Linked DNA regions of Gemmobacter sp. 24YEA27. The protein of the gene in region 1 interacts with the protein of each later gene in a pairwise test. Links are inferred from orthologs where the notes say so. Each region holds a gene or a part of one and is shown in the gene's direction. Other genes may lie near its edges. The genes, in order: def and QNO18_RS16325.

Region 1 (8,945 bases):
TTGACCGCTGCGTCAAACAGCTGCCGGTTGCCGTCGAGATAGGTCATCAGCGCATCGACCCAGGCGGCCCCCTCGGGTGAGCAGGCGGCGGTGACCATATGCATCCCGAAACTATTGGGCGAAATGCCGATGGCGCTCATGACCGCCGCGAATTTCTGCCGCAGCCCCTCATCCGCGATGATCACATTGCCGATATGGGCGCCCGCGATGTTGAAGGTCTTGGTTGTCGCGGTCAGCATCACCAGCCGGTCGGCGATCTCGGGCGCGGCCTTCGGCATGACGATATGGCGCTGGCCGGGATAGGTCAGATCGAAATGGATCTCATCCGAGACGAGGATCAGATCGTGGCGTTTCGCGAAATCCGCGATCTCGCGCAGCTCAGGCCCGGTCCAGACCCTTCCGCCGGGGTTATGCGGCGAGCACAGGATCAGCATGGTCTCGCGCCCTGTCAGCTGCGCATCCCAGGCGGCGATGTCCAGCTCATAGCGGCCGGAGGTGTTTTTCAGCGCGCATTCCACCACCTCACGCCCCGAGGCGCGGATGGTGCGGGCGAAGGCGTGATAGACCGGCGTCATCAGGACAACGCCGTCCCCGGGTTGCGTAAAGGCCTGCAGGCAGAGCCCCACCGCATTCACCAGCCCATGGGTGGTGAAGATATGCGAAGGATCGGGCTTCCAGCCGTGGCGGGTTTTCATCCACCAGACCAGGGCTTCGAGATAGGGGCGCTCATCGCCGAAATAGCCGTAAACCCCATGATCGAGCATCTTTTGCAGCGCAGCCTGCACCGCTGCTGGCGGGGGGAATTCCATATCCGCGACCCACATCGCAAGGCCCCGGTCATGCGGGATGCCGTAAAGCGTCTCCATCATGTCCCATTTCACGCAATGGGAGCCGAAACGGTTGATGGGCGTATCGAAATCGGGGCGGGTCATGGGGCGTCTTTCTGCACAATACCCGGAATGGCTAGCCCGTGACGTTCAGGCGATCAAGGCGGCTGTCTGCGGGCCTCACGCAGATATGCGCAAATCCCTTGCAGGGAAGGGGGGGGATGACCTAAATCCCCCTCCATGTTGCGCTCCATCCTGATCCATCCCGATCCCCGCCTGAAAAAGCTCTGCGATCCCGTGACCGAGGTCTCGGACGAAATCCGCAGGCTGGCCGATGATATGCTGGAAACCATGTATGACGCACCGGGCGTTGGCCTCGCGGCACCGCAGATCGGTGTGATGAAGCGGCTTCTGGTGATGGATTGCATCAAGGAGGGCACGCCGGAGCCGATGGCGCTGATCAACCCCGAGGTCATCTGGTCATCGGAAGATCTGAACATCTATGAGGAAGGCTGTCTTTCCATCCCGGATCAATATGCCGAGGTGAAGCGCCCCGCGCTGGTCACTGTGCGCTGGACCGGGCTCGATGGCAAAACCGATGAGCGGACGTTTGAAGGCCTCTGGGCCACCTGCGTCCAGCATGAGATCGACCATCTGAACGGCAGGCTCTTCATTGACTATCTCGGGCCGCTGAAGCGCCAGATGATTACCCGCAAGATGGAAAAGCTGAAGCGCGAACGCGCGCGTTCGGAAGGCATGTGATGGCTGTACGTGTCTGCGTGCCTTACCCAAATCCGGTGCTGAAGGCGCCGGCGGCGGATGTGGCAGAGATCACCGATGAGGTGCGCGCGATCTGGCGCGACATGGTTGATACGATGGAGGCGATGCCGGGCTACGGTCTTGCCGCCGTGCAGATCGGGGTGCCTTTGCGGCTTGCCGTGGTGGATTGTTCCGAGGCGCGCGGCCAGGCGGTGCTGATGGCGAACCCCGAGGTGATCCATGCTTCGGTGCAGCCGCGCGACCATGAAGAGGCCTCGCCCAATCTGCCGGGCGTCTCAGCCAGGGTGACGCGGCCGCGTGCGGTGACGGTAAGGTTCCTGAATGCAGAGGGACAGATCGAAGAGCGCGATTTCGTGCATCTCTGGGCGACATCGGCGCAGCACCAGATCGACCATCTGGCGGGTAAGATGTATTTCGACCATCTCTCGCCCCTGAAACGGAAAATGCTGATCGCGAAGGCGGAGAAGATCCGCAAACGCGGCTGAGGAGACGCGGATGCGGGTGATCTTCATGGGCACGCCGGAGTTTTCGGTGCCGGTGCTCGAAGCGCTTCATGCGAGCCATGAGATTGTCGGCGTCTGGTCGCAGCCGCCCCGGCCCGCCGGGCGCGGCAAAGAGCTGCGCAAAACCCCGGTCCATGCCCGGGCCGAGGCGCTTGGGTTGATGGTTCACACCCCCGAAAAGCTGCGTGCGCCCGAAGATCAGGCCGTGTTCGCGGCACTTCAGGCCGATGTGGCGGTGGTGGTGGCTTACGGGCTGATCCTGCCCCAGGCGGTGCTGGACATGCCGGCGCGGGGCTGTCTGAACATCCATGCCTCGCTTTTGCCGCGCTGGCGGGGTGCTGCGCCGATTCAGCGGGCGATCATGGCGGGGGATGCGGCGACCGGCATTTGCATCATGCAGATGGAGGCGGGGCTTGATACCGGCCCGGTTCTGTTGCGCGAGGAAACCCGGATCGGTGCGGAGGAGACGGCCTCCGATCTGCATGACCGGCTGTCCGCGTTGGGCGCCGCTGCGATGATCGCGGCGCTTGACCAGCTGGACGGGCTCGTGCCGGCGCGCCAACATGAAGAGGGCGTAAGTTACGCCGCGAAGATCGACAAGGCCGAGGCAAAGATCGACTGGACACGCCCCTGCGATGCGATCGACCGCCAGATCCGCGGTCTCTCGCCCTTTCCGGGGGCCTGGACACAGGTGGGAGCGGAACGGGTTAAGCTGCTGCGTTCCCGGATCGAAGCCGGTGCGGGAGCCCCCGGCGAGGTGCTGACCGGCTTCACCATTGCCTGTGGTGAGGGGGCGGTGACGGTGACCGAGGCGCAGCGCGAGGGCAAGAAACCGATGCCTGCCGCCGAGGTGCTCAAAGGCCTCACTTTGCCCCCCCGTCTTTAAGACCGGAGGCCAGCCACCTTTTGCAGGAAGCTGGCTCGCGGCTGACCAGGGGCCCGGTTTTCGCAGCGAAAACCGGACAAATTTCTTTTAAGAAATTTGATCCGCACCGCCGCGAGAGGGGCGTTCCACTCCCAGCCGCGGATGGAGTGCGCCTGCGATCCACCAGCAGCCGAGAAAGCCAAGGCCCGCCACGACAAAGATCCCGGGAACTGGCGCGAAGAACAGGATGAGCCAGGCGATCCCGGGGGTCAGAATGCCCGATACATCGCGGAAACTGGCATAGACGGCTGCCATTTCAGTACGCTCAGAGGGTTTGACCGACATCAGGAAGGGCAGCCCGCCGACGACATCCAGTGTCACGAAGCAAAAGCTTGCCGCGAGGCAAAGTGCAACCGCGATCCAGGGCAGGACCGACAGCATCGCCGCCGCCAGCATGAGGCCGCCGCCCGCCAGAAAAGCCAGCCGCACCGAGCGGCGCACCGAGAACCGGCGCGCGGCGCGGTTGATGGCCGGCGCGAGGAACAGGAACGTGTTCGAGACCGATAATACGATGCCGCCGGTCTTGTCGCTCAGACCCGACTGGACGCAATAGATCGGCAGATAGACGATATAGACCCACCAGCCGCAGGACCGCATCACCGCGAAGGTCCAGCCCGCGATCAGCCTTGGCTGGCGCAGAAAGCGCGACAGAAACCCCAGCGGGTTGACCGCCGGCCGGCGCGCCCGCGAGATCTGGCGGCCATTACCCAGCCTCAGCCACCAGAAGACCCCGATCAGCACCAGCGCAAAAAAGCCCGAGAGCAGGAAGGGCGCCGGCGCCCATTGGTGATGAAGCCAGACCCCCAGCACCGGCCCCACCGCCCAGGGGATAGCGGCATAGGCCATCTGCACCCCCTGACTGTGACCCAGCCGGGTGCGTTCGACATAATCCAGCACATAGGCGTTGAGACAGATGAACACCGTCGCCGTCGCCATCGCATTGCAGATCAGCGCGAGCGAGATCGTCAGCGGCGTGCCGCAGACCGCCAGCGCGGTGCCGACAAGATACAGCACCGCCCCCCCGGTATAAGTCCAGCGGCGCGGCAGGAAACGGGTCACCCCCGGCACCATCAGCCCACAAAACAGCGCGACAAACCCCGCCGCCAGATAGGCGACCGAGGTCTTCTGCGCGTCGCCAAGGCTCTGATAGACCGCCAGGGGCATGGCCGAGACCAGCATACCGCGGACAGCGGCCTCAAGCCCGGCAAGCAGTGCGAAATGCTCAACCTTCGGCACCGGACTGTGTTTGAGAGCAAGGGGGAGATCGTAATGGCCCATGCCGCCGACCACACTCCGAAAGAGAAGCCCGGTCTGCACCATTTGCGACAGAGCGTGTCGCGGGCATCAGGTGGCCGGTGGTGCCCCCGCCTCCGGGCGCGCCGTCCCGGCGCGGGCCAGAAGGTCGATAAGCCGGCCCCGCGCGGCGGGCAGGGCCGCCGGCATAGGCGACGCTTTGTCATCGGCGGGTCGGGGCCTGTCGTTCAGAAGCTCACGCGTCAGGAAATGCCCGGTCAGCGCGAGGCCTGGCAGGATGTCGTCCTCGCCCGGCATCCCGCCTGCTGCAAGCGAGGCGGGCAGCGGCAGGAGACGCGCCGCCCAGTCCCCCGCGCCCCGGGCCGAAACCGCCCGGCCCGTCCTGGGACTGACATAGGCCAGCCCTTCCGTTTCGCCGGTCACCGCACAGGAACTCAGATCAAGGCCATAGCCGGTCTCGGTCAGCAATCGGAGCTCCCACAAAAGATAATATGCGGGCCAGCTGGCGTTGACCGGGCCGGTCCGCGTCATCTGATCCAGAAGATCCTGGGTCTCCTGCCACAAAGTGCCATAGGCCTCGCGTTCGGGCAGGCAGAGCTGCAGCAGCGCCGTCACCGCGCCGAGGCCCTCCAGCGCGAGGCGGTCCGCCAGCACCGCCGCACGCGAGCGCAGCGGTTCGACACGAAAACTGCCCAGCTGGTCCTCAAGCCTTGCCGTCCAGGTCAGGTCGAGCTCGTTGCCGGGTTGCAAATGCGCCGCGAGGCGCCGGGATGCGCCGCCCCTGACCAGCCCGGAACACCGGCCATGTTCACGCGCGAAGACGGTGAGAATGGCGGATGTTTCGCCATGCGGTCGTGCCGCCAGAACCAGGGCCTGATCATGCCATTCCATCATCGCCAGAGTTTCGCCTGTGGCCGGTCCGGGGACAAGAGGGAGCGACGCCCCTGTCCGCTGATGCAGACTGACCCGGTACAGTCAACGGCAGACAAAGAGACGCTCCTGTGATGTTTCCGGTCTCTGAGCATTTCCGGTGGAAGGCAGGTCCAGAGGCACTGTAGTGAACCTGCGGCGCAGCTCCGCCTCAGCGTTTACGGGGAGCCCTGCCGGAGGCTTTCCCCGGAAAACAGGGGCGCAGTCTTTCGTCAGGCGCGCGGCGCCCCCATATGTTTACGGACAGCAGGGGAGGGAAGCGTGCCGTTCATCGGACTTTTGATCATCGGGGTTGCGGCCGGGTTTCTGGCCACACGGGTCATGCGGTTGCAGACAGATGTGCCGACCACAATCGCGATCGGCGTATTCGGTGCCCTGATCGGTGGTTTTGCGCTGCGGTTCCTTGTCTGGTCACTGGGCGCTGCTGCGGGATTTGTGGGTGCATTTCTGGGGGCACTGGCGCTGATCTGGGCCTGGAAGACCTGGATGCGGTAATGGGCGGGCGCCGGATCTCATCCGAGCCGTTTCACCAGATCTTTCAGTCGCAGATCCCCGATCCCCCAGATGAGTTTGCCCTGCCAGGCGGCAAACAGGATCTGTGCCGCCTGACGCGCTTTCTCGCCCTGGCCGATCCGCAAAGCCAGCTGCATCTCTACCTGGCAGCGCCAGGCTGTGGCGGCCTCCAGGGCCGCAGTGTCGCGCTGGCTCAGCAGGATGAGGCCGGCGATATGGACGGAACCACCCTCAGATCCATCCTCCAGCGCTTTCAGAAGCGCCTGTGGCCCTTTGCCCTGGCTGGCCTGATCTGCCGCCCCGAGCCGGGCACCTATTTCCTCCCAGCCATTTCGCGCCGCCGCGCCTGCAGACCCTCGACCGAGCCAAAGCGCTGCGCCAGTGTTGATGCTGCTAGACCTGTCGCGCGCGACAGATTGCCAAAACTGATCGCCTTTTCGCCCCCCGTGGCAAAGAGCTGGCGGTCGCTTTCAGGACTTCGGCGTCAGAGAGGATCTTGCGGCGTGGCATGGGCCCAGCCTGCGCGAGGCAGAGGCCGCATTCAAGCCTTTTCCTGTGACCCTTTTGCGGCGGTTTTGTAAGGTGCCATACCTGCACGGGCCAGTTCATCCGCGCGCTCATTCCGGGATGGCCGGCATGGCCCTTGATCCATTGCCAGGTCACCTGATGCCGGTCTGCGCCTGTTCCAGCCTTTGCCAGAGATCGGCATTCTTCACCGGCTTTTTATCGGCGGTCTTCCAGCCATTCCGTTTCCAGCCATGGATCCAGCTGGTCACACCGTTTTTCACATAGGCGCTGTCGGTGACCACGGTCAGCGTCGAGGGCCGGGTCAGGCTTTCCAGCGCGTGGATCGCCGCCAGCAGTTCCATCCGGTTATTGGTGGTATCCGCTTCGCCGCCAGACAGCGTGCGCTCTTTCAGCACGGTGTCACCATCGCGTGCGATCAGCAAAGCACCCCAGCCGCCGGGGCCAGGATTTCCGGAGCAGGCTCCGTCGGTATAGGCGAAAAGATCAGGCATGGCCGGGTGATGTCATGGCGCGCGCTCCAGCGCAAGCCGGGCGCCGAGCGCAGCGAAAGATGCCGCAAAGACGCGCCTGACCCAGGTCATCAGGCGCGCGGAAGACAGAAGGCGCGAGCGACCGGTCGCACCCAGGATCACGTAGAGAAGGAAGGTGGCGAAGGTCATGGCCGTGAAACCAGAGCCGAGTATGACCAGATCCGCCAGCCCGGCCTCTTTCGGCAGGAATTGCGGAATGAAGGCGAGGAAGAACAAAGGCAGTTTCGGGTTCAGCAGATTGAGCAGGATCCCGCGCCAGACGAGTCGCGCGGGCGTGATCGCCATCCCGCCGCCCGATTGCAGCACCGCCCAGGCCATCCACAGCAGATAGGCGACGCCGGCATATTTGAGCGCCTGAAACAGCAGGGCCGAGCTGTGCAGCACCGCCGCCAGCCCCGCCATCGCGACGATCATATGGAAGACCGTTGCAAGCGTGCAGCCCACCGTCGCCCAGATCCCGGCCCGCGCGCCGCCGCCCAGCGTCACCGACAGCGTATAGACCACCCCGATCCCCGGCGTGATGCAGACGATAAACGCGGTCAGCAGGAATTCCGGGCTCAGGATCGCCATGGCCAGCCTTTAAGCTGCGGGCACACGCAGGATGCGCGGCACCTTGAACTCGATATTCTCGACGGCGGTTTCGACCAGCTCGACGGTGACCTCAAAGCGGTCACGGACGGCGTCGATCACCTCATTGATCAGAACTTCGGGCGCGGAGGCGCCGGCAGTGACGCCGAGCGCGGTGATCCCCTCCAGCGCGCGCCAGTCGATATCCCCGGCGCGCTGTACCAGTTGCGCATAGGAACAGCCGGCGGCGCGGCCAACCTCGACGAGGCGTTTCGAGTTTGACGAATTCGGCGCGCCAACGACCAGCAAAGCGTCGATCTTTGGCGCGATCGCCTTCACCGCCGCCTGACGGTTGGTGGTGGCGTAGCAGATATCCTCATGGCCGGGGCCGGTGATGGCGGGGAAACGGGCGCGCAACGCCTCGACAATCTCTGCCGTGTCATCGACGGAAAGCGTGGTCTGGGTGGCGAAGGCGAGCTTCGTCTCGTCACGCACGCTCAGGCCCGCCACGTCTTCGGGTGTCTCGACCAGCAGCACCTCGCCCTGGGGCAGCTGGCCCATGGTGCCGACGGTTTCAGGGTGGCCCTCATGGCCGATATAGATCAGCTGGAGGCCGTTGGTGTGGTGGCGCGCGGCCTCGCTATGGACCTTTGTGACCAGCGGGCAGGTGGCATCCACCGCGATCATCTGGCGGCTCGTCGCCTCGGCCGGCACCGATTTCGGCACGCCATGCGCGGAAAACACCACCGGCCGGTCATCGGGGCATTCGCTCAGCTCTTCGACAAAAACCGCGCCTTTCGCGCGCAGCCCGTCGACCACATAGCGGTTATGGACGATCTCATGGCGGACATAGACCGGCGCGCCCCATTTCTGCAGCGCCATCTCGACGATCTGGATCGCCCGGTCGACACCGGCGCAGAAACCGCGCGGCGCGGCAAGATAGAGCATCAGAGGCGGGCGCGTGGTCATGGGCATTTCCGGATATGGCACAGCGGACTGGTCTGCGGACTGGCTTGGTTGAGAGGTAATGTCAAAGCGTCCCCGGGTCCAGTGCCGCAAGCCCCCGCAGGCGCTCAGTTGCCCGAATAAACCTCAGAGGAAAACGCCGGAAAATCTGTCGAACACCCCGGCCCCAATCAGCGCGAGCACCGCATAGCGGGCGGTTTTTGCGATGGTCACCAAAGCGAGGAACAGCAGCGGATGGACCCGCATCAGCCCGGCAAGCGCCACGATCAGATCACCGCCCGGCGCCCAGCTGAGCAGCAGGGACCACAATCCCCAGCGGGAGAACCAGGCGCGGGCGCGGATCAGCCCCTGATCGCTGAAGGGGAACCAGCGGCTGCCGCGCAGGCGCTCGCCCTGCAGGCCACACCAATAGGTGACGCAGGAGCCGAGGATATTTGCAACAGAGGCCACCAGCACCAGGAGAACCGGCCCATGCCCCGCACCTTGCAGGGCAATGAAGACCAGTTCGGAATTCATCGGCAGCGGCGTGGCCGCGATAAAGGCCGCCAGCGCGAGGCCGACCAGACCCAGGGTCATCAGAAAATCCATAGGGCGCGCTTCTGGAGAGAAGCGCGCCCTATGG
Region 2 (9,330 bases), 2.1 Mb from region 1 along the record:
GATCAGCACCGCTGAAATCAGCGCAAGCACGCCTGGCAGCGCAAAGCCGAACCGCCAGCCAAGGCCCTGGCCCAAAAGCGCCGCGAAAGGCACGCCGACGATATTCGCAACCGTCAGCCCCAGCATGACCTGGGTGACGCCCTTTGCCCGCTGCTCGCGCGGCAGCGCATCGGCGGCAAAAAGCATCGCCACGCCAAGGAAACCACCATGCGGCATCCCGGCAAGGAAGCGCGTCACCAGCAGCGTCGAAAAGCCCGGCAGCAGCGCCGCCAGCAGGTTCAGGACGCCGTAAGCTGCGATCAGCCCGGCCAGGTAGCGCCGCCGGGGCAGTCTTGCGCCCAGAAACGAGGTCAGCGGCGCGCCTACGACCACGCCGAACGCATAGGCCGCGACGACTTTGCTGGCCTCGGCCTCCGGCACACCAAGGTCTTTCGCATACCAGGGCAAAAGCCCCATTGAGGCGAATTCAGACGTGCCTATGGCAAAAGCGCCAAGGGCGAGCGCAAGGATCGCCCAGCGATAATCGGAAGAGCGGCCGGGCGCGGAAGAGCCACTGAGCGGCGGGGACATGGGGCACCTGATATGAAATGAGAAACCGGAATCTGCCGGTCAGCCTTTTGGCGTTGTTTGCGATAACGGCGGGCGGCTGTCCATGGGCCAGTCTATGCGCGAATGCAGGGCAGGTTTGCAAAAGGCACAACAATGGGCAAAACGCCCGTCGATCAGGCGGGATTGTGCCGCTCAGCCGCCCCTCAGAGGTCAGCCCGCGCCTCAGCTCAGCCCCGGGATCCCGCCGGTGATCCGCAGAAAGCCAAAGCCATTGCCGTCCAGCCGCACAATGCCGGGCGTCAGCCCAAGGCCCTGCGACGGACCGGTCTGGCTCCCCTCACCGTCAAGGCGCAGGCTGACCTCCTCCTTGCCAAGGTTAAAGAGGCACAGAAGGTCGCCGCGCAGGAAGGCCAGCACCGGATCGGGCGCGGTCAGGAAGGTGGTTTTTCCGTCGCGCAGCACAGCCTCGGCGCGGCGGAAGGCCAGCATCGCGCGGTAGCTTTCCAGAACCGAGCCCTGGGCGCCCTCCTGCGCGGCGACATTCCTCGCCAGCTGCGGCGCCTTCACCGGCAGCCATGGCGTGCCGGTGGTAAAGCCGCCATTGGCGCTTGCGTCCCAGACCATCGGTGTGCGGGTATTGTCGCGCCCGACCGGCGCCGGCCAGAAGGCAATGCCCTGCGGATCGGTCAGCTCCTCAAAGCCGAGTTCGGTATCGGTCTGGCCGAGCTCCTCACCCTCCCACAGGCAAATCGAGCCCTCGAATGACAGCAACAGCGCGCCCGCCAGTTTCGCAAGGCTGTCCTGGTCGACCGCATAAGGCAGCCAGCGCGTCACCTGGCGCGGCACGTCATGATTGGCAAAGGCCCACATCGGCCAGCCCTGGGGCGCGCCGCTGAAGAACGCTTCGATCCGGTCGCGGAAATAGCCGGGCGTGAAATTCCGCCCGAACATCTCGAAACTATAGCACTGATGCAGACGCCCCGGCGCGGTATAGTCGCCCATCATCTGGATCGCGCGGTGGGTGTCGCCGACCTCGCCCACGCTCGCCGCGCCATAGTCATCCAGCAGCGCCCGGATCCGGCTCAGCCAGGCCAGGTTCTCGGGCCGGTTCTTGTCGAACAGGTGATCCTGCATGTCATAGGGATTGTCGGGCGGATCGGCGAGATCGCGCCAGTCAGCCGGATTGTCGCGCAGCTTCCGGTCGTGGAAATAGTAGTTCACCGTATCAAAGCGAAAGCCATCCACGCCGCGCTCCAGCCAGAAGCGCAGAACCGAGAGCGCCCAGTCCTGCACCTCCGGGTTGTGGTAGTTGAAATCGGGCTGCGATGTCAGGAAGTTATGCATATAGAACTGGCGGCGGCGGCCATCCCAGGTCCAGCCCGGGCCGCCAAAGACCGAAAGCCAGTTCGTCGGCGGCGTGCCGTCATGGTCGGGGTCCACCCAGACATACCAGTCGGCGCGCGGATTATCACGCGAGGCGCGGCTTTCCGTGAAAAACGGGTGCTGATCTGACGAATGGCTGATCACCTGGTCAATGATGACCTTCAGCCCGAGGTCATGCGCCGTGGCGATCAGCGTGTCGAAATCGGCGAGCGTTCCGAAAACCGGGTCGATATCGATATAGTCTGACACGTCATAGCCCATATCCTTCATCGGGCTTCGAAACACCGGCGAGAGCCAGACCACATCCACCCCGAGCCCCGCCAGATATGGCAGCCGCGCGGTGATGCCTGGCAGGTCTCCGACCCCGTCGCCATTCGAATCCTGAAAGCTGCGCGGATAGACCTGATAGGTCACCGCGCCCTTCCACCAGTCACCCACCGCATTGCTCACGCCCGCCTCCTCACTGAACCCACTATATCCTGAAACGTCTCAAACCCTGCCGCGACTAACCCCCTGCCATGGCGCGGGCCGCCGCACGGACATGCCGGCTGCAAAAGCACCTATGGCGGCAGCTTCGTTCCCAAAGCGGGCCCCCACCCGCTGCATGATAAGAACAGCCGGTATACGCGCACATTCCGGCATTCCCGCGCCTCCGTCGCAGCCCCCCGTTTGCGCTCACATTCGCGCCGCCCGGTCGCGGGGGCAAGAGGGCAGGTCCGGTGAGGCTGACACGCGCCGGAACACGGGCGCTTGTATGCATCACAATTCAGCATTTGACGCCACCCGGGGCCCGGCGCAGGGTGCCGCGACGCGAGAAGGAATACCCGATGTCACAGATGACCGCCGCCACCAAAGCCCCGCTGATGACCCCCGTTCTGATCGCGGGTTCGGTCATCCTGATGATCGGCTTCGCGATCCGCGCCTCGTTCGGCGTCTTCCAGATCCCGGTCGCGACCGAATTCCACTGGGCGCGCAGCGAATTCAGCCTGGCCATCGCGATCCAGAATCTCGCCTGGGGGATCGGCCAGCCGATCTTCGGCGCACTGGCCGAGAAATTCGGGGATCGCAGGGCGATCATCGGCGGTGCCCTGCTTTATGCGCTTGGTCTTGTGCTGACGGCGATGGCCACCCAGCCCTGGCAACATCAGATGCTGGCAGTGATCATCGGCTTCGGGATCGCAGGCACCGGCTTTGGCGTGATCCTCGCAATCGTCGGCCGCGCCGCCGCCCCCGAAAACCGCTCGATGGCGCTCGGGATCGGCACGGCGGCGGGGTCGGCGGGCCAGGTTTTCGGAGCGCCCATGGCCGAGTTCCTGATGCAGTATTATTCCTGGCAATGGGTCTTCGTGATCTTTGCCGGCGTGGTGCTGCTGTCGCTGTTCGCGCTGCCCTTCATCCGGTCTGAACATGTCGCCTCAAAGGCCGAGCTGGAAGAAAGCCTCGGCGAGGTTCTGCGCCGCGCCTTCAAAGACCCATCCTACACGCTGATTTTCCTTGGCTTCTTTTCCTGCGGCTATCAGCTGGCCTTTATCACCGCGCATTTTCCGGCCTTTGTCACCGATTTCTGCGGCGCGATTGATCCCGGTGGATTTCTTGCGATGATCGGGATCACGACAACCTCTGCGCTCGGAGCGGTCTCGATTGCGGTGATCGGGTTCTTCAATATCGCCGGCACCATTTTTGCGGGCTGGCTGGGCAAGCGCTATACGAAAAAATACCTCCTTTGCGGCATCTATGTGCTGCGCACCATAGCAGCCGCGGTGTTTTTCCTGCTGCCGATCACCCCGGCCTCGGTCCTGATCTTCTCGGCGGTGATGGGCTCGCTCTGGCTGGCCACGGTGCCGCTGACCTCGGGACTGGTCGCGCATCTTTGGGGGCTTCGCTATATGGGAACACTTTACGGTTTTGTGTTCCTGTCGCATCAGATCGGCGGCTTCCTCGGCGTCTGGCTCGGGGCAAGATGTATGACCTTCATGGCGACTATACCCTGGTCTGGTGGATCGGTGTGGGCGTGGGTGCGTTTTCCGCCCTGGTGCATCTGCCAATCCGTGAACGGCAACCGCTGGCGCAACCGGCCTGAGCGGTACCTGTTGAACCCGGGCAGAGGGGGCTCTGCCCCCTCGCGGCTGCGCCGCCCTCCCCCGGGATATTTAGAGACAGATGAAATCAGCAAAGGCTTTTCATCTGTCCTTAAATATCCCCGCCGGAGGCTTCCCCGGTCGGAACACAGGCGCTGACAATGCCATGAGATATGCCCCCGTCGCCAAACGCGCTTTACCACCTTGCCGCGATCAGATAAGGGGCCTCGTTCCCGGATGATCCGGGACGGGCTTACCCTGCGCGACTTGCAGGGTCAGGGTAACAGGAGAACCCCGATGGGCTATAAGGTCGTCGTCGTGGGAGCCACGGGCAACGTGGGCCGCGAAATGCTGAACATCCTCGCTGAACGCGAGTTCCCGGTGGACGAGATTGCCGTTCTGGCATCGAGAAAGTCGCTGGGCACTGAAGTCAGCTTTGGCGACAAGACCCTGAAGACCAAGGATCTCGACACTTTCGATTTCACCGGCTGGGACATGGCGCTGTTTGCCGTTGGCTCGGATGCGACGAAAATCTACGCGCCGAAAGCGGCTGCCGCCGGCTGCGTGGTGATCGATAACTCTTCGCTCTACCGCTATGACCCCGACGTGCCACTGATCGTGCCGGAAGTGAATGCCGATGCGATCATGGGCTATACGAAGAAGAACATCATCGCGAACCCGAACTGCTCGACCGCGCAGATGGTTGTGGCGCTGAAACCGCTGCATGACCGCGCGAAGATCAAACGGGTGATCGTCTCGACCTATCAGTCCGTGTCGGGCGCCGGCAAAGAAGGCATGGACGAGCTCTGGGAGCAGACCAAAGCGGTCTATAACCCGGTCCATGAAGTGCCGCCGAAGAAATTCACCAAGCAGATCGCCTTCAACGTGATCCCGCATATCGACGTCTTCCTCGACGACGGTTCCACCAAAGAAGAGTGGAAAATGGTCGCCGAGACCAAGAAGATCCTCGATCCGAAGATCAGACTGAACGCAACCTGCGTGCGGGTGCCGGTGTTTGTCGGCCATTCCGAAGCGATCAATATCGAGTTTGAAGAACCGCTGGACTGGCAGGAAGCCCAGGATATCCTGCGCGAGGCACCCGGCATCATGCTGATCGATAAGCGCGAGCCGGGTGGCTATATCACCCCGATCGAATCGGTGGGGGAATACGCCACCTATGTCAGCCGCGTCCGTCAGGATCCGACTGTCGATAATGGCATCGCGCTGTGGTGTGTTTCGGATAACCTTCGCAAGGGGGCCGCACTGAACGCAGTGCAGATCGCCGAGCTTTTGGGCAACCGGGTGCTGAAAAAGGGCTGATCCCTTACGTGACGAAAGACAGAAACAGCGCGGCAGATTTCTCTGTCGCGCTGTTTTCATTGAGGCCCAGTCCGGATCAGCAGATCCGGTGCCGGGTCCGGGCTCCACGCCACGCCCCCTGTCATGCCCGCCCTGTCACGCACGGGTGCCCGAAACTTCTTCCGGCCTTTTACAGACGCTCTCGGAATCTTCCCTGCCTCGCAGAGCCCTGGGCGCGCCGACGGTGGAGCTGACCCGCATCAGTGCGGCCATGGCAAAAAAGCCCCTGGCGGCGAAGCTCGTCTCCATGAAACAGATCCCGCCCGCCATCATCGCGGCGGCCAATATGAAACTGACGAGCTGAACACATTGAAAGCTTTCGAGCTGCGGATCGGCAGGTTGGTCATCTGAATGGCGCTCTGCTGGGTTTCCGGGGGAATGGGGTCAGTTCTGGCGGGATCTCAGACGGGCGAGCACTGCCGCCGCGTCGGTTTCCAGCGCCGGGCCGCAGCCGGCGGCAGCCATGCGGGCGCTGATGGCCTCGGCGCTCTGGCAGCTGGTCAGCGCGGAAAGAGAGGTCTCGCTGACCTCGATGATCTGCTGGCGCTCCTGCAGCCGGGCCAACGTCGCCTCGGCCTCGGTGATGGCAACGGTCACGCCAGTCGTCATCTCCCCCCGCAGCCTCTGGTCTTCAGCCGCTGTCGCGATTTGACTGCCGCAGTCCAGCTCACGCATCCGCTGTTCGGCCTCGGCGAGGTGGCGACGCAGGGCAGCAATCTCGCGCTGATTTGTGTCGAGCGCCGCCCGCATCGCCTTGCGGTCACTCTCCAGCCGGGCAATCGCGGCGGCGCCCTCGCCCGCGAGGTCATCGCGGTCGATCGCCAGCGCGCCGAGGCAGCGGGTCTCCAGATCGTCAATCCGCGCGTCGATCCGCATCAGCATCTGCTTTTCGCGGGCAGACCGGGCCGTCACCAGTGCCAGCGCGCGCTGCGCGGATTGCACAGCCACCGCGCAGTCGCTGATTTGCTGGCGCAGGTCCGCAAGCGCCCTCGCATCGCTGATATCCCGGGTCAGATCAAAGCTGCGGCTGCGGCTCATGCGTATCAGGGTCTTGAACATCTCCGCCTCCATGGTATGAACACCGTTCAAATCCCCATGAACCACAGCTGTGAACGACGTTCAAGAATAAAATGAACACCGTTCAAGGATCGGATCGGAGCGCGACATGGCAGGCAATCGCGAGGCACGCAAGGAAGACCTGCGCGAGCGGCTGATCGCGGTGACCGCGAGCCAGATCGCGACGCGCGGCCTTGCGCATCTGAAGGCGCGCGAGATCACCGCCGAGGCCGGTTGCGCGCTCGGGGCGCTGTACACAGCCTTTGGCGATCTTGATGAGCTGGTGATGCGGGTCAATACAAGGACGCTCGCAGAGTTGCGCGCCGCGCTGGACCCTGTCGGTGCCGATGCGCCGCCGGTGGAACGGCTCCAGGCGCAGACGCGGGCCTATATCGCCTTTGCCTCGGACCGCCAGAAAGAATGGGCGGCCCTGTTTGAATTCCAGCTTGCACCAGAAAAGCCCCTGCCTGACTGGATGCGAATGGAGCAGGAGGCGCTGATGGCCCTGATCGCGGTGCCGCTGTCGCAGGTCTTCCCTGCGCTTGGCGAGGAGGCGCTGATGATCCGGGTGCGGACCTTTTTCGGCGCGGTCCAGGGGGCGGTGCAACTTGCCTTGCAGGACAGGTTCATCGCCGTGCCGCGCGCACAGCTTGATGCCGAGATGTCGGATCTTGTTCTGGCGCTGTGCCGGGGCTTTCCGGCCTGAGCCCGGTCGGGTCCTCTAGCCCCGGGGATCACGCCCGCACCCCGGGACAACTTGTAACGCAGCCCGGCCCCCGATCCCTGGGCCGGGTTTTCCATTCTTGCCGATGCCCGCCCCGCAGCGCTAGCCTGGTGCAGTCATCCCTTACCGGAGCCGTTCCATGCGTGCCCTTCTTGCGGCCCTTCTGGCCACCACCGCCTTCCCCGCACTTGCCGACACGATCACCGCCGGCAGCCAGATTACCTCGGTCACCGTCTACCCTCAGGGCGCTAAAATCACCCGCGAGGTGACCTTCGACAGCCCCTCTGCCGGGACGCATGAGCTGTTGATCACCGATCTGCCGGCCGATACCGCACCGGGCCTGATGCAACTGGCGGCGGCAGAGGGCATCTCGACCGGCGCCTTCTCGCTGCGGAGCGACCGGCTTCCGCCCCGGGGGGAAGTGCTGACCCCCGATCAGCAGGCTGCGAAAGCCACTGTTGAGGCGGCGGAGGCCGGGTTGCGCGCGGCAACCACAGCGGTCGAAGCAGGCAATGCCCGGATCCAGGCCGCCAATGCTAGGGCAGGCTATCTCGCCTCGATCAGCGGCCAGCCACCTGAAGGCGCTACCGCAGAAACGCTGCGTGATTTTGCGAAAGTGATCGGTGAGGAAACCCTCGCCGCCGCCGGGGAAGCCAGCGCTGCCCGCGCCGATCTCTGGCCGGCGCAAAAAGCTCTGGAAGAGGCGCAAAAGGCGCTGGCTGACGCCGAGGCCAGCTTCGCCGCCCTGCCGTCCGCTGCACAGGATTACGCGGTGCTTTCAGTCAGTTTTGAAAGCACAGAGGCCGGGTCCAAAACCATCACCCTCACCCATTATGTCGATGCGGCCAGCTGGCGGCCCTTCTACGACCTGCGCCTGACGCGCAAGGATGGCGCGGGCCTCACCATCGACCGCTCGGTCCTTGTGAGCCAGGAGACCGGCGAGGACTGGAGCGGGGTCGACCTGACATTGTCTTCGTCGCGCCCCTCCGAACAATCTGCGCCTTCGACGCTCTGGCCCTGGCAGCGCTGGATCGAAAAGGAACAGCCCCCCGCCGCAGAAATGGCGCGCAGTATGGGCGCGGGTCAGATGGATATGGCCCCCGCCCCCGCAGCTGTGGCCGCCGAACCGGCAATCCTGCGCGCCAATGCCGCGATGGAAGGCGATAGCGTGGTCTATCATTACCCGCGCAAGGTCGATATCGCCGATGGGGTCGAAGATCTGCGCCTCTCGCTCGATCAGTTGCAGGCAGAGCCCGGGATCTTCGCTCTTGCCGTACCCGCCCGCGACCAAAGCGCCTTTGTCATGGCAAAATTCACCAACAGTTCCGGCGAGCCCCTGCTGCCAGGGGAGGCATTGCTTTACCGCGAAGGGGTACTGGTCGGCACCACCAGCCTTGGCCTGATCCCCGCCGGCAAAGAAACCGAAATCGCTTTCGGCGCGCTGGACAGCATCACGCTGAGCCGCGACATGCCGCAGCGCGACAGCGGTCAGACCGGCGTGTTCTCGACCTCGAACCAGCTGAGTGAGACCGCGATCCTCCGGATCGAAAACCTCGGATCCGAGAGCTGGCCGGTGAAGGTGATCGACCAGGTGCCCTATTCGGAACAGCAGGATCTGAGCGTAAAGACCACGATCTCGCCACAACCGACGGTGACGGATGTCGAGGGTCAGCGCGGCATCATGGCCTGGGAATTCGATCTGGAGGCCGGCACAAAACAAGAGATCTCGCTCGGCTATACGATGAGCTGGCCCGACGGGATGGTGCTGCGCTGATCAGCGCAAAACCCCCGCAGACATATGCCGCTTGCCCGCGAAACCGGGCAGGCGGCTGACCTCGAACCCGGCCCCTGCAAGGGCGCGGCGCACATGGCCGGCCGCGGTATAAGTGGCGAAAGTGCCGCCCTTTGCCGTGTGATGCGCAACCTCGGCCATCAGCGTCTCGCCCCACATTTCCGGGTTTTTCGCCGGAGAGAACCCATCCAGGAACCAGGCATCGGCCCGCCCTGTCCAGGCCGGCAACGTATCCCGTACATCGCCATGCACGATCTCAACTGCGATCCCCGGCAGTCGAAAACGGGCTTCGCCCGCGCTCATCGCGGCCAGAAGCGGCGCGGCAATGGCTGCGGCTTCGGGGAAATGCCGCAGCGCGCGGGCCATATCCTCCACCGCCATCGGAAAAG

The links.
Region 2: the proteins of def (region 1) and QNO18_RS16325 interact in binary tests that used the Escherichia coli proteins (3 or more experiments, as listed by UniProt). The link is inferred for Gemmobacter sp. 24YEA27 from one-to-one orthologs.

What each region holds. Positions count from the first base shown.
Region 1 is NZ_JASJPW010000001.1:1,178,291-1,187,235, forward strand. The notes cover bases 1-2,828. They hold def (peptide deformylase), read left to right. Parts: upstream 1-1,067; coding sequence 1,068-1,589; downstream 1,590-2,828. Other genes in these bases: QNO18_RS05830 (MalY/PatB family protein), read right to left, coding at 1-932; def (peptide deformylase), read left to right, coding at 1,589-2,092; fmt (methionyl-tRNA formyltransferase), read left to right, coding at 2,103-2,828. Also shown: more of fmt, read left to right, coding at 2,829-2,996; QNO18_RS05850 (MFS transporter), read right to left, coding at 3,084-4,271; DNA repair protein RecO, read right to left, coding at 4,380-5,183; QNO18_RS05860 (GlsB/YeaQ/YmgE family stress response membrane protein), read left to right, coding at 5,481-5,714; QNO18_RS05865 (hypothetical protein), read right to left, coding at 5,732-5,869; QNO18_RS05875 (LysE family translocator), read right to left, coding at 6,764-7,351; ispH (4-hydroxy-3-methylbut-2-enyl diphosphate reductase), read right to left, coding at 7,370-8,332; QNO18_RS05885 (YqaA family protein), read right to left, coding at 8,450-8,899. UniProt on the Escherichia coli protein: Removes the formyl group from the N-terminal Met of newly synthesized proteins. Requires at least a dipeptide for an efficient rate of reaction. N-terminal L-methionine is a prerequisite for activity but the enzyme has broad specificity at other positions.
Region 2 is NZ_JASJPW010000001.1:3,288,134-3,297,463, forward strand. What follows is about bases 3,330-6,318. They hold QNO18_RS16325 (aspartate-semialdehyde dehydrogenase), read left to right. Parts: upstream 3,330-4,307; coding sequence 4,308-5,330; downstream 5,331-6,318. Other genes in these bases: QNO18_RS16330 (PspA/IM30 family protein), read right to left, coding at 5,754-6,318. Also shown: QNO18_RS16310 (MFS transporter), read right to left, coding at 1-570; QNO18_RS16315 (alpha-amylase family glycosyl hydrolase), read right to left, coding at 772-2,370; more of QNO18_RS16330, read right to left, coding at 6,319-6,428; QNO18_RS16335 (TetR/AcrR family transcriptional regulator), read left to right, coding at 6,535-7,131; QNO18_RS16340 (DUF4139 domain-containing protein), read left to right, coding at 7,289-8,923; tRNA (5-methylaminomethyl-2-thiouridine)(34)-methyltransferase MnmD, read right to left, coding at 8,924-9,330.